2 regions of the Arthrobacter sp. 05L45_2 genome follow, and region 2 is predicted to be linked to the other one. Evidence: riboswitches for the same ligand, from Rfam matches in the RefSeq annotation. Region 2 holds a riboswitch; the other holds the start of a gene.

Region 1 (9,065 bases), on a different contig from region 2:
CGCCGGGCCAGCGCCAGGCCGGCGTCGGGCTCCGGACCGCCGTAGTAGTCCCCGCCCTTGAAGTTGGGGTCCTGCCGGATGGCCAGGGTCTGGGCCTGAGCGAAAGCGATCTGCTCGGCGGTGCTGCTGGCACCGACGGAAATCACGGCGCACCGACGCACCCGTTCCGGGTAGCTGACCGCCCATTCGAGTGCCCTGGCACCGCCGAGCGAACCGCCCAGCACGGCGTACCAGCTGTCGATCCCGAGAGCGTCGGCGAGCCGGGCCTCGGCCGCTGTGCTGTCCCGGAGGGTGACCAGCGGAAACCGCGAGCCCCAGGGCCGCCCGTCCGGCGCGGCGGTGGAGGGCCCGGTGGAGCCGTAGCAGCCGCCGAGGATGTTGATGGAGACGACGAAGTACTTGTCCGTGTCCACCGGCGCCCCGGGGCCGGCCAGCTGCTCCCACCACCCCGGTTCGGCCCCGGCGCCGCGGGTGACATGGGTGTCGCCGGTGAGGGCGTGCTGGATCAGCACCGCATTGGATGCGTCCGCATTGAGCGTCCCCCACGATTCGTAGGCGAGGGTGACGTCGGGAAGGGTGGCCCCGGATTCAAGGACCAGCGACCCCACCTGCACGAGCTGCACAGTGCCATCCGGGACAGTGCCATCCGGGTCAGCGCCGGCCGGTACAGCGCTGGCGGAGGATTGGTTTTCGGGTACACTCGTGCGGGTGACGGCAATCGTCATGTGAGGACCTAACTTCGCGCTTGCCCGCCGTCAGCTGACCGGCAGGCCAGGTCTTCACCCGGGGCACCCCGCCGCAGAAGGAGRGTTGCCGGCCAGCAAGCCGGGGCTGTCACTGGCACTCATGACCTGCCTTGATTCTACGAAAGCCGGCGGCGCCAGCGCGAAGATTGTGACGGCTGTGTGACAGCCAGACCCCGGCGCCGCCGCCCCTCAGGCGTCCTTCGCGGCCCGGAAACCGGCGTCGAGGTCGGCGAGGATGTCGTCGATGTGCTCGAGGCCCACCGAGAGCCGGACCAGCCCGGGATTGACGCCGGCCACCGCCTGCTGCTCCGGCGAGAGCTGGCTGTGGGTGGTCGACGCCGGGTGGATGACCAGGGAACGCACGTCACCGATGTTCGCCACGTGGGAGTGCAGTTCCAGGGCATCGACGAACCGCTTGCCGGCCTCCGCTCCCCCGGCGAGGTTGAAGGCRACGACGGCGCCGGTTCCCTTCGGCCCGTACTTGCGGCCGCGCTCGAACCAGGGGCTGGACGGCAGCCCGGCGTAGGCGACGGATTCGACGTCGTCCCTGGCCTCCAGCCATTCGGCCACGCGGGTGGCGTTGGCGACATGCCGCTCCACGCGCAGGCTCAGGGTTTCGATGCCCTGGGCGATCAGGAAGGCGTTGAACGGCGAGACGGCGGAGCCGAGATCGCGCAGCAGCTGGACGCGGGCCTTGAGGATATAGGACAGGTTCGCGCCCAGTGCCCCGTCCGCCCCCAGGTCCCGGGCGTAGACGAGGCCGTTGTAAGTGGGATCCGGGGTGTTGAAGCCCGGATAGCGGTCCGGGTCCTTGCCGAAGTCGAAGTTGCCGGAGTCGACGATCACGCCAGCGATCGCCGCACCGTGACCGCCGAGGTACTTGGTGGCCGAGTGGACCACAATGTCGGCACCCCATTCGATCGGACGGATCAGGTACGGCGTGGAAAGCGTGTTGTCCACGATCAGCGGGACGCCGGCCTGGTGGGCCACGTCCGCGATACCCTCGATGTCCAGCACGTCCTGGCGGGGGTTGGAGACCACCTCGCCGAAGAACAGTTTGGTATTCGGCCGCACGGCGTCCCGCCACTGGTCCAGATTGTCGGGGTCCTCGACGAAGGTTACTTCGATGCCGAACTTCTTCAGCGAGTGGGCCAGCAGGTTGTAAGTTCCGCCGTACAGGCTGGGACTGGCCACCACGTGGTCGCCTGCCTCGGCGATGTTGAGGATCGCGAAGGTCTCGGCGGCCTGGCCGGAACTGAGCAGGAGCGCCCCAAGGCCGCCTTCCAGGCTGGCCACCCGCTGTTCGACGGCGTCCTGGGTGGGGTTCCCGATCCGGGTGTAGATGGGCGCGAGTTCGGCGAGCGCGAAGCGGTTGGCGGCGCTTTCGGCGCTGGGGAAGACGAACGACGTCGTCTGGTAGATAGGCAGTGACCGGGCGCCGGTGGCAGCGTCCGGCTCCTGGCCGGCGTGGATCTGGCGGGTTTCAAAGGACCAGGCGTTGGACATCGGAGTGCTCCTTGTTACGGGCGCAGCCCGACTCCGGCCTCGGGGCCGGGACGGCGCTGGCAGCCGCGCTTGCCCGCCGGCGGGCGCCGGTGGGCCAGGTCTTCACCCGGGGCACCCCGCCGCGTTTGGAGGGTTGCCGGCCAGCAAGCCGGGGCTTGATGCTGGCGCTCATGACCTGGATTCAGTCTAGGAAGCGGTCCCGGCGGCAGGATAGGTTTGTGACGAAAATGAAGAACGACGGCGTGCGCAGGGCTCGGAAAAGGACATCCCACCTGGGTTAGGACACCCTAAGCTGAGAGCTCCATCACAAAGTGCCAAGATGATGGCATGCGCATGGATCACGTCTCTTACGCCTGTGAACAGGATGGCCTGGCTGCCACCACCGAACGTATCGCTTCGGCCCTTGGGGTCGAGGCCGTCAAGGGCGGAGTCCACCCCCGGTTCGGGACCCGCAACATGATCATTCCGCTCGCCGGGCACAAGTACCTTGAGGTCGTGGAGGTCCTGGACCACCCGGCGTCGGACAAGGCACCCTTCGGCCAGGCCGTCCGGGCACGCTCGGCGGCCGGCGGGGGCTGGATGGGCTGGTGCGTCGAGGTCGACGACCTCGGCCCGTTCGAGGAACGCCTGGGCCGCGCGGCCGTCAACGGCAACCGCAAGTTCCCTGACGGACGGGAACTGGTCTGGAAGCAGATCGGCATCCTCGGCCTGATCGCCGACCCGCAGGTGCCCTACATGCTCAAGTGGGAAGGCGATCCCGCGCTGCACCCGTCCAACGCCTACGAGAGCAGCGTCAAGATGTCTGCGCTCACCATCGCGGGTTCGGCCGAGCGGGTCACCGAGTGGCTGGGTGAACCGGTGGGCAAGCCGCTGGAGGACGTGGACGTGAACTGGCTGGCCCCGCACGGGACGCCTGGGATCCTCTCCGTCACGTTCGAAACGGATTCCGGCGCCGTCACTATCTGACGGTTTCCCCTACACTTCGGCCGCCAGCAGCGGGTGCCAATGATGCCACCCACCGCCGGCGGCCGAATTCCTTTAAGCCGCTGGTCCCGTCTGCTGGTCCCGTCTCAGGCCTTCAGCAGGTCCGGGTGGTGCACTTCCACCACGTTGGGGTGTGCCCGCAGCCGGTAGCGGAGGGCGTTGTCACCATAGGTCTCCAGGATCGGACTGTTGGTGGGGTCCACGGACAGTCCGCGGGCCTGGGCCTGGAATTCCGGGCTGACGGCCAGCCGGGGCATGGTGGCGTCCAGGGCCGGGTTATAGAAGAACGGCAGGGAGATCCGGTCGGTGCCGCGCAGGGGCGAAATCACCCGGTGCAGCGTGGCCTTGAGGTACCCGTTGGTGGCCAGCTCGAGCATCTCGCCGATGTTGACGACGAACGTGCCGGGCACCTGGGGCGCGTCGATCCATCTGCCCTGGTATTCGACCTGCAGGCCGCCCTTCCCGGGCTCGACCAGGAGCAGGGTCAGGACCCCGCCGTCGCGGTGGGATCCCACACCCTGCTTGGGCTCCGGATCGGACTCCCCCGGGTACCGCACTATCTTCAGCAGCGGGAAGGCCCGCGCGGCAAATGCGGCGTCGAAGGTGTCCTCGGGCGCTCCGAGCGAGACGGCGAGGGCCCGGAGCAGGGAAAGCGAAATTTCACTCAGGCGATCGGTCCATTCGGTCACAACCTCCTGCATGTCGGGCAGTCCGTCGGGCCACAGGTTGGGCCCCTCCAGCCGCCAGTAGTCGGCGACGCCGGGCCCGGGCTCCACGGCGTCGCGCTCAACGCCGATGTCGATCTGCTCGCGCCAGTCGACGGCGCCGTCGGTGATCTCGCCGCCCACGCGGGTGTAGCCGCGGAACTGCGGGCTGTGGACGTTCTCGATGGCGAGCTTCTGGTCCTCGGGGAGGGCAAAGAAGCGCCGGGAGACGTCCAGCATGGCATCGGTGAGTTCCTGGGGGACGCCGTGGCCGGAGAGGTAGATGAAGCCGACCTCGCGCATGGCATCGCGCAAATCGTTCCGGAACCGTGCGGCCTCTTCGGGGCCCGCAGCCAGAAGCGAGAAATCCAAAATGGGCAATGATTCAAGCGACAAGATGACCTAGTCCTTTGCAGCGTATTTAGCAAGCCGAAGCCTGGAATAGCTCCAATGTTACGGACTGGGGCCCTGTCCTGATGAGTCCTGTGTCGAAATAAGACATTTTCCGCCCACAGGCCGGAACCCCGGCGGGGTGACCCTGCTGACTCAGCCCAGGCCGATGGCTTTCCCGAAGAGGCTGAACCCGACGAATGCGACGATGTCGAGCAGCGCGTGGGCGATCACGAGCGGCATTACCCGCCGTGTCCGCGTGTAGATGAGGGCGAATATGACGCCCATGACCGCGTTGCCAATGAAGGGGCCGAAGCCCTGGTACAGGTGGTAGCTGCCGCGGAGCATGGAGCTGGCGAAGATGGCCAGCGGCATACTCCAGCCGAACTTTCCGAACCGGTCCAGCAGGTACCCCACCACAATCACTTCCTCCACGATGCCGTGCCGGATCGCGGAGAGGATCAGGACCGGCACGGTCCACCAGTAGGAGTCGAGCGCGCTGGGGATGATCGCCGTCGTAATGCCCAAAGCCCGGCCGGCGGCGTAGAGCCCCAGCGACGGGACGCCGATGAGGGCGAAGAGCCCGATGCCGTGCAGCAGGTCCTTGCCCGGGCGGGCGAAATTGAAGCCCAGCTTCCGGAACGCCGACGTGCCGGTGCTCCCGGCCCCGGCGGCCGCGACCGTTGGCCGGAGCTCGGTCAGGAAATAGATCACCAGGGCAACCGGCACCAGGGCGAAGATGATGTCCAGGAGCTGATACGTGAGGTCGAAATATTCCCGGCTGCTCTGCGACCGGTTCAGCGTGGATGTGCCCTGGGCCAGCGGCGCCCGGGTCAGCTTGTCCAGCAGCTGCACCACCGAGTACACCGCCGACTGCCCCAGGGACAGGCCCAGGACAATCCAGACTTCGAGCCGCAGCCGGCGGCGGGAGGGAACCAACATGCTCCTATCTTGCCTGCCGTTGCCGGGAGTTGGCTGCACGCGCCTATGCTAGGCCTGTGAGTGCGCCCGGGAAAATCATCATGATCCGGCATGGCCAGTCTGCCGCCAACGCCGACACCTCGATCTATAACCGGGTGCCCGATTACCGGATCCCGCTGACCGAGCTCGGCGTGGAGCAGGCAGTGGCTGCGGGCGGGCAGCTGCGGCACCAGCTGGACGGGCAGAAGGTCTGCGTCTACGTCTCCCCCTACCTGCGGGCCTACCAGACCCTGGAGGCGCTGCGCCTCGGTTCCCTGGTGGAACGCGTGATCGAGGAGCCGCGGCTGCGGGAGCAGGACTGGGCCAACTTCCAGATCGCCGGCGACATCGAGGACCAGAAAGAGCTCCGCAACGCGTACGGGCACTTCTTCTACCGGTTCCGGGAGGGTGAATCCGGCTCGGACGTCTACGACCGGATCTCCTCGTTCATGGAGACGCTGTACCGGCACTGGTCCAAGCCCACGTACGCGCCGAACGCCCTGTTCGTCACCCACGGCCTGACCATGCGGCTGTTCTGCATGCGCTGGTTCCACTGGTCAGTGGAGTACTTCGAGTCCTTGAACAACCCGGACAACGCCGAGATCAGGACCCTGCTGCGCACCGGGGCGGGCAAGTACGAGCTCGACAAGCCGTTCAGCCAGTGGGAGGACCGCCGGGTGGATGAGACCGTGCTGGACGCTCCCCCGATGGTCTTTTAGGCACGACGGCGGTTTTCAGCCCGATGACCTGGTGGAACTTTCCGCTTGGCCCGTGCTGCTCCGGCGGCTCGTCCGCCTGGACCAGCGCCACGTCGGGCAGGCCCTGGCCAGCCAGGAACGCGGCAAGCTTCGCCGTGACATCCTGCCACACCGGCTCCGGCGCGGCACCCGGTTCGAGCAGCAGCCGCACCCGGAGGGACTCCGGACCGGTCTGCACCAGCTGGCAGCGGTGCACACCCGGGGCATCATCGATAGGGGTGGTGATGGCCAGCGGCAGGACGCTGACCGTGCGGCCGCCGGCATCCGCGAAGTGCAGGACGTCGTCGCGCCGGCCGGCCACCCGGATGGCGGGCAGCGGGTTGCCGCAGCTGCAGGGGCCGGGCCTGGCGACCACCGAGTCGCCGAGGTCGTAGCGGATCAGCGGCTGGACGCGGTTGGCGAGGTTGGTCAGCAGCACCGTGTGGGAGGCCTCCCCCGGCGGCGTGGGCCGGTAGTCTCTGTCCACCGGTTCCAGGATCACCCAGTCGCTGTTGACATGCAGCCAGCCGGCGGGACAGTCCAGCGCGATGGGGCTGAATTCGGAGGCGGCATAGACGTTGTGGACCCGGGCACCCAGCGACGCGGCCAGCCGCTCCGGCTCCCCGGCGGACTCCCCGCTGAACTCCACGAGGACCGGATTAATGCGCAGCCGGCCGGCGTCCTGTTCCGCGGCGAGCAGTTCCAGGGCACTGGGGTAGCCCACCAGGAGGGCGGGGTTGAAGTCGTTGAGGGACTGTACCAGTTGCTGCAGCGGCTGCTGCACCGGGAACAGGCGGAAGGCCCGGCGTCGGCCCCGGCTGCGGCGGCGTTCGGCCTCCAGCCAGACGGCGCCGGCGAAATGGCCGCCGGTACCCACTACGACGGCGGTGCGGACGCCGCGGCGCAGCACCCGGAGCAGCAGCGGGAGGAGGCCGCGACGGCCCGCGGTGCTCGCCAGCGCGCGGACGCCCTGCGCCCGGTAACACGCTACGGCCGCGGGGTCGTGCACAAACAGTCCCGGGTGTCCGGTGGTTCCCGAGCTGGTGCAGGCCAGGTACTGACCGCGGTAGAGGCTGCCCACCAGGGCCGGATCGGCGACGAAGGCTTCCAGGCCGGCCCGGGTGATGGCGGGGTCGGTCACCCAGTCGTCGAAGCGGGACATCAGCTGCTGCTTGGTGACCGGTGGCAGGTCACCAAGTGCGGCGTCCCCGGCCGGGAGGCCGCGGTACAGCTCCCGGTAGTACGGCGAGCACGTCCTGGCGTGCCGGACCAGGGCGTTGAGCCGGGTGTCGCGGCGCCGGGCCAGCGCTTGCGGTCCGCCGCGGGTGGCCCGCAGCAGATCGAGCATGATGCCCAGCTCCCTCGCGAACCCGGCCATGGGGTGCCTCCTGTGTGCTGGTGCGTCAGCGGGCGCGGACTCCGGCTCGCCAGACCGCGTGGGTGAGCGGCATGCCCGGCCGGTAGGCCAGGTGGGTGGCGGAGGGGGCGTTGAGCAGGTGCAGGTCTGCCCGGTGCCCGACCGCGAGGGAACCGACCGCACGCTGGCCGTCGGCGTCGTTTCCGGACTCCCGGCCCAGGGCCAGCGCCCCGCCGTAGGTGGCCGCCCGGACGGCCTCGTGCACGCTGAGCCGCATCTGCAACACGGCGGTGGTCACGCAAAATGCCATTGAGCTCGTGTATGACGTTCCGGGGTTGCAGTTGGAGGCGAGGGCCAGCTGGACCCCGGCGTCGAGCAGTTCCCGTCCGGGGGCCAGCGGCTGCCGGGTGGACAGGTCGCAGGCCGGCAGGCAGGTTGCGACGGTGCCGCGGCGGCCGGCGCCGGCAGCCGGGTCCCAGCCGGACCAGCTGCCGGCCAGGGCGTCGATGTCCGTTCCGGAGAGGTAGTTCACGTGGTCCACACTCGAGGCCCCGAACTCGACCGCCAGGCGCACCCCCGGGCCCTCGCCGAGCTGGTTGCCGTGTACCCGCAGGCCGAGCCCGGCTTCCCGGGCGGCTTGGAGGACCCGACGGGACTGCTCCTCGGTGAAGGCACCCTGCTCGCAAAAGACGTCGGCCCAGCGCACGTACGGCCGGACCGCGGCAAGCATGGGACCGCAGACCAGGTCCGTGTACTCGTCCGCGTCCATCCCGTCCGGGACCAGGTGCGCGCCCAGGTACGTCACCTCGTCCGCGACGGTCGAGGCGATCCGGGCGCTGCGGGCCTCGTTGTCCGCGTCCAGGCCATACCCGGTTTTGGTCTCGAGGTAGGTGGTGCCCTGGGCGACGGCTTCGGCGACGCGGCCCAGCGCCAGCCGGGTGAGGTCGAAGTCGCCGGTGCTCCGGGTGGCGCCGGTGGTGACGGCAATGCCGCCGGCGCTGTAGCTTTCCCCCGCCATCCGCGCCTCGAACTCCGCCGTCCGGTCGCCGGCGAACACCAGGTGGGTGTGCGAATCCACCCAGCCGGGCAGCAGGGCACGGCCACCGGCGTCGACGGCGTCGTCGGCCGCCGGGGCGTCGGCGGCGGCGCCGAGCCAGGCGATCCGTTCGCCGTCGATGACGAGGGCTGCGTCCGCCAGGACCCGGTGCTCCGCGTCCTGGGTCATCAGTTCGGCGATGTTGGTGATGAGGGTGCTCATGGGTCCATTCTTCAGGCCCGGATGGACATCCGCGTCGCGGCCAGCGCCGCGGCCGTCCGGGATGCCGGACTGTCGGCCGGAAGCGGCTGCGCCGAGCCCTGCCCGGCGAGGATCAGGGCAGCCGCCACCTCGGCGATGCCGGAGGAGGTCTGGAAACCGTAGCCGCCCTGGCCGGCGAGCCAGAAGAAGCCGGCGGCCTCGGCGTCGAACCCCACAACGGGCACGCCGTCCGAGGCCTCGGTCCGCAGCCCGGTCCAGGCCCGGCTCACTGCCCCGATCCCCATGGTGGTGAGGGCGTTGAGCCTGGCGATCAGGGCCTCGACGTCGCCGGGGTAGGGCCGGGCGTCCTCGGGGCCGCTGGGCACGGTTTCGGACGGGGAGATCAGCACCTGCCGCCGCCCGTCGGGCCGGAAGTAGAAGCTG
Region 2 (4,050 bases):
GCGCCGCAATCCCGTGGTGGCCGGCGACTTCGTCTCCCTGGTCGGTGACGTCAGCGGTGAGGCCGACACGCTGGCCCGCCTGGTCAAAATCCAGGACCGCCGGACCCTGCTGCGGCGCAGCGCCGACGACACGGACCCAATCGAACGCGCCGTCGTCGCCAATGCCGACCAGCTGGTGGTGGTGGTCGCCGCCGCCAACCCGGAGCCCCGCACCGGGTTCATCGACCGTGCCCTCGTGGCGGCCTACGACGCCGGCATCGAACCGCTGCTCCTGGTCACCAAAGCGGACGTCAAGGACCCCGCCGAGCTGCTCGCCAACTATCAGCACCTCGACTTCCCCGTCATCATTTCCAAGACGGCCGACTCGGCCGCCTCGGGCATCGACGCCCGCTCGGACGACGGCCTGTCCGCCCGGCTGGACAAGAACGCGGTCTCGCAGCTGCGCGGGTACCTCGACGGCAAGGTCACCGTCATGCTGGGCCATTCCGGCGTCGGCAAATCCACCATGGTCAACGCGCTCACAGGGGCCGAACGTGCCACCGGCGGCGTCAACGCCGTGACCGGACGCGGCCGCCACACCTCCTCCTCCGCCCTGGCGCTGAAGGTCAACGACGCGCCCGCCGGCAGCTGGATCATCGACACCCCCGGCATCCGTTCCTTCGGCCTGGCCCACGTGGACCCGGACCGGATCCTGCGTTCGTTCCCCGACCTGGAGCCGGGCACCGCGGACTGCGAACGGGGCTGCAAGCACGACGCCACCGCCGTTAACTGCGGCGTGGACGCCTGGGTGCAGGGCGGCCACGCCGGACCGTCCGGCCCTGCGCGCCTTGCCTCCCTGCGCCGGCTCCTCGGCACGGATCCGCGCATGGAAGCACAGGAAACCAAGGAGCTGGGCAGCGTCTCCTAACAGGGTCCGCCCGGCCGGCAGCGACGTGGCCTCCCGGTCCCGGGAGCTTTTTGACGGTAGCTTGGAGGCATGAGCCAACCCGCTTCGAGCTACAACGATGACCTGCGCCTCGCCCATGTACTGGCAGATTCCGTAGATTCCCAGACCATGAGCCGCTTCAAGGCGCTCGACCTTCGGATCGAAACGAAGCCGGACCTCACCCCCGTCACTGACGCCGACAAGTCCGCCGAGGAAGCCATCCGCGGCCAGCTGTCCCGCTCCCGGCCGCGCGACGCGGTCCTGGGCGAGGAGTTCGGCAGCTCCGGCCACGGCTCCCGCCGCTGGATCATCGACCCCATCGACGGAACCAAGAACTTCGTCCGCGGCGTCCCCGTCTGGGCCACCCTGATCGCCCTCGTGGACGAGGGCGAGCCGGTGGTCGGCGTCGTCAGCGCCCCGGCCCTGGGCAAGCGCTGGTGGGCTGCCAAGGGCGCCGGCGCCTACATGGGCCGGTCCCTGGCCGCCGCCACCCGGCTTAAAGTCTCCAACGTCTCGCGCCTCGAAGACGCCTCGCTGTCCTACTCGAGCCTGGGCGGCTGGAAGCAGCGCGGCAATCTCGACGAATTCCTCGGCCTCACCGAGGAAGTCTGGCGCACCCGCGCATACGGCGACTTCTGGTCTTACTGCCTGGTGGCCGAGGGTGCCGTGGACATCGCCTGCGAACCCGAGCTCAACCTTTACGACATGGCGGCGCTGGTCCCGATCGTGACCGAGGCCGGCGGGCGATTCACCTCCCTCGAAGGCGAGGATGGCCCGTTCGGCGGGAACGCGCTCGCAACGAACTCCATCCTGCATTCGGAAGTCCTCAAGCGCCTTAACCCCGGCCTCGACGACCTCCTCTAGCCCGCTCCGCGGCAGGCAGCCGTAACACAACGCTTCACATTCCGGACCTCCCTTTCCCGGGCGGCACGCCATGTCCTAGGCTCGAACCAGGTCACGAGTGCCAGCGCTAAACCCCGGTTTGCTGGCCGGCAACCCTCCATTCGCGGCGGGGTGCCCCGGGTGACGACCTGGCCGGTCCGGAGCGGACCCGGCAAGCGCGGATCCCCTGTGAGCGGGGTCCTTTCAAGCGAGGTCCCATGACGACTGCCACCATTTCCACCCACCCCACCTCTTCCGCCGGCGCCCAGGAGCCGGCCGACACACGGTTCAACGCCGCCCGCAGGCCGCTGTCCGCCGTGTCCGGCGCCGAAATCCAAGCGCCGCTGATTCAGGGCGGCCACGTCCGCTACGCCAACCTGGACTACGGCGCATCGGCGCCGGCCCTGTCCGTGGTCTCCGCCTACCTCAACGAGATCCTGCCGTACTACGCCAGCGTCCACCGCGGCGCAGGCTACGCCTCGCAGCTCAGCACCTCGGTCTACGAAAACGCCCGGAACATTGTCCGAGGCTTTGTGGGCGGCCGTGCGGACGACTCGGTGATCTTCACCCGGAACACCACCGACTCCCTGAATCTCCTGGCCGGTTGCCTCCCGGCGGTTGACGGACGCCCTACGGGCGAGGTGCTCTACCTCGACATCGAACACCACGCCAACCTGCTGCCCTGGCAGAACGTCCCGCACCGCAGTGTGGTCGCGGCCCCCACCCTGGCCGGCACCGTGGCGCGGCTCCGCCAGGAACTCGCCCGCGGCGGGGTGAGCCTGCTCGCCGTCACCGGCGCGTCCAACGTCACCGGCGAGATCCTGCCCATCGGCGAGCTCGCCGCCCTGGCGCACGAGTTCGGCGCCCGGATCGCCGTCGACGCCGCCCAACTGGCCCCGCACCGCAGGATCAACATCAGCGCGGACGACGTCGACTACCTCGCGTTCTCCGGCCACAAGCTCTACGCCCCGTTCGGCGCCGGGGTGCTGGTGGGCCGCCCGGACTGGCTCGACGCCGGAACCCCGCACCTGGCCGGAGGCGGCGCCGTGCGGGACGCGAGGCTCGACTCCGTCAGCTGGACCACGGGACCGGCGCGCCACGAGGGCGGCTCCCCGAACGTGCTGGGGGCCGCTGCCCTGGCCCGGGCCAGCCAGGTCATCGAGGCGCTCGACGACGCGCAGTGGCACGCCCACGAAGACGCCATCCGGTCCTTCCTGGTGGAGGGACTGCAACGGATCGACGGCGTGAGCGTCCACCACATTTTCGAGGACACCGCCGCCGGTAACGGGCCCGGGACGATCGGCGTGGTCAACTTCTCCGTGGCCGGGTACGACGCCGGCCTGGTCGCCGCCTACCTCTCAGCGGAGCATGGCATCGGCCTGCGCGACGGCCGGTTCTGCGCCCACCCGCTGCTGAAACGGCTGGGCCTGCCGGCCGGGTCACTCCGTGCCAGTTTTGGCCTCGGGTCCCGCCTCGACGACGCCCAGCGGCTCCTGGCCGGGCTGCAGGAGCTCCGGCGCAACGGGCTCGGCTGGGACTACGTGGTGGACGCGGGCCGCTGGGTTCCGGCCAACGACACCCGCAGCTATCCGCACTGGGCACCCAACACCCCGGGCACGGCCGGCGCGGCGCCCTGCACGCTGGACTGACACCAGCGCCGGCCACAAGCGCCGGGCCCCCGCGTGCGGTAAATTCGGTAGGTACCAAATTCGAGCTGCCGGAGGAGACGACACGTGGCACGCGGGGGCCCAAAACTGCAGCACCAGCGGCGGCAGGAGCTCGGCCAAAGCTTCCGGGACGGCGGGGAACACTACGACCGGGTGCGGCCCGGCTACCCTGCTGATTCCGCCGACTGGCTGATACCCGCCGGAGCCAGCGACGCCGCCGACCTCGGCGCCGGGACGGGCAAGTTCACGGCGCTGCTGGTCCGGCGCGGCCTCCGGACCGTGGCCATCGACCCGTCAACGGACATGCTGGAACAACTGCGCGCATCATTGCCCGGAGTCGCCGCCGTCGAGGGAACCGCCGAACGTACCGGCTTGCCGGCGGACGCCTTCGACCTCGTCACCGTGGCCCAGGCCTGGCACTGGTGCGATCCCCTGCTGGCCAGCACCGAGGCCGCGCGGATCCTGCGCCCGCACGGGGTCCTCGGCCTGATCTGGAACCAGCTCGACACCTCCGTGCCCTGGGTACACCGGCTCTCCCGCATCATGCATGCCGGCGATGTCCACAAACCCCACTTC

The links. Region 2 has a riboswitch for S-adenosylmethionine ahead of AC1DHD_RS00075 (aminotransferase class V-fold PLP-dependent enzyme). Riboswitches for the same ligand answer to the same signal wherever they lie in the genome.
Region 1: linked by a shared signal. The riboswitch ahead of AC1DHD_RS04040 (bifunctional o-acetylhomoserine/o-acetylserine sulfhydrylase) and the one ahead of AC1DHD_RS00075 (aminotransferase class V-fold PLP-dependent enzyme) in region 2 are both predicted to bind S-adenosylmethionine.

The regions. Positions count from the first base shown of each region.
Region 1 is NZ_JBFTNO010000028.1:4,625-13,689, reverse strand. It holds gene metX (homoserine O-acetyltransferase MetX) at 1-725, opposite strand, end outside; SAM riboswitch class IV at 737-852, opposite strand; gene AC1DHD_RS04040 (bifunctional o-acetylhomoserine/o-acetylserine sulfhydrylase) at 936-2,252, opposite strand; SAM riboswitch class IV at 2,313-2,428, opposite strand; gene AC1DHD_RS04035 (VOC family protein) at 2,580-3,218, shown strand; gene AC1DHD_RS04030 (isopenicillin N synthase family dioxygenase) at 3,323-4,336, opposite strand; gene AC1DHD_RS04025 (CPBP family intramembrane glutamic endopeptidase) at 4,487-5,272, opposite strand; gene AC1DHD_RS04020 (histidine phosphatase family protein) at 5,353-6,009, shown strand; gene AC1DHD_RS04015 (phenylacetate--CoA ligase family protein) at 5,945-7,405, opposite strand; gene hutI (imidazolonepropionase) at 7,431-8,642, opposite strand; gene AC1DHD_RS04005 (NAD(P)/FAD-dependent oxidoreductase) at 8,654-9,065, opposite strand, start outside.
Region 2 is NZ_JBFTNO010000001.1:10,532-14,581, reverse strand. It holds gene rsgA (ribosome small subunit-dependent GTPase A) at 1-907, shown strand, start outside; gene hisN (histidinol-phosphatase) at 977-1,789, shown strand; SAM riboswitch class IV at 1,879-1,992, shown strand; gene AC1DHD_RS00075 (aminotransferase class V-fold PLP-dependent enzyme) at 2,026-3,456, shown strand; gene AC1DHD_RS00070 (class I SAM-dependent methyltransferase) at 3,541-4,050, shown strand, end outside.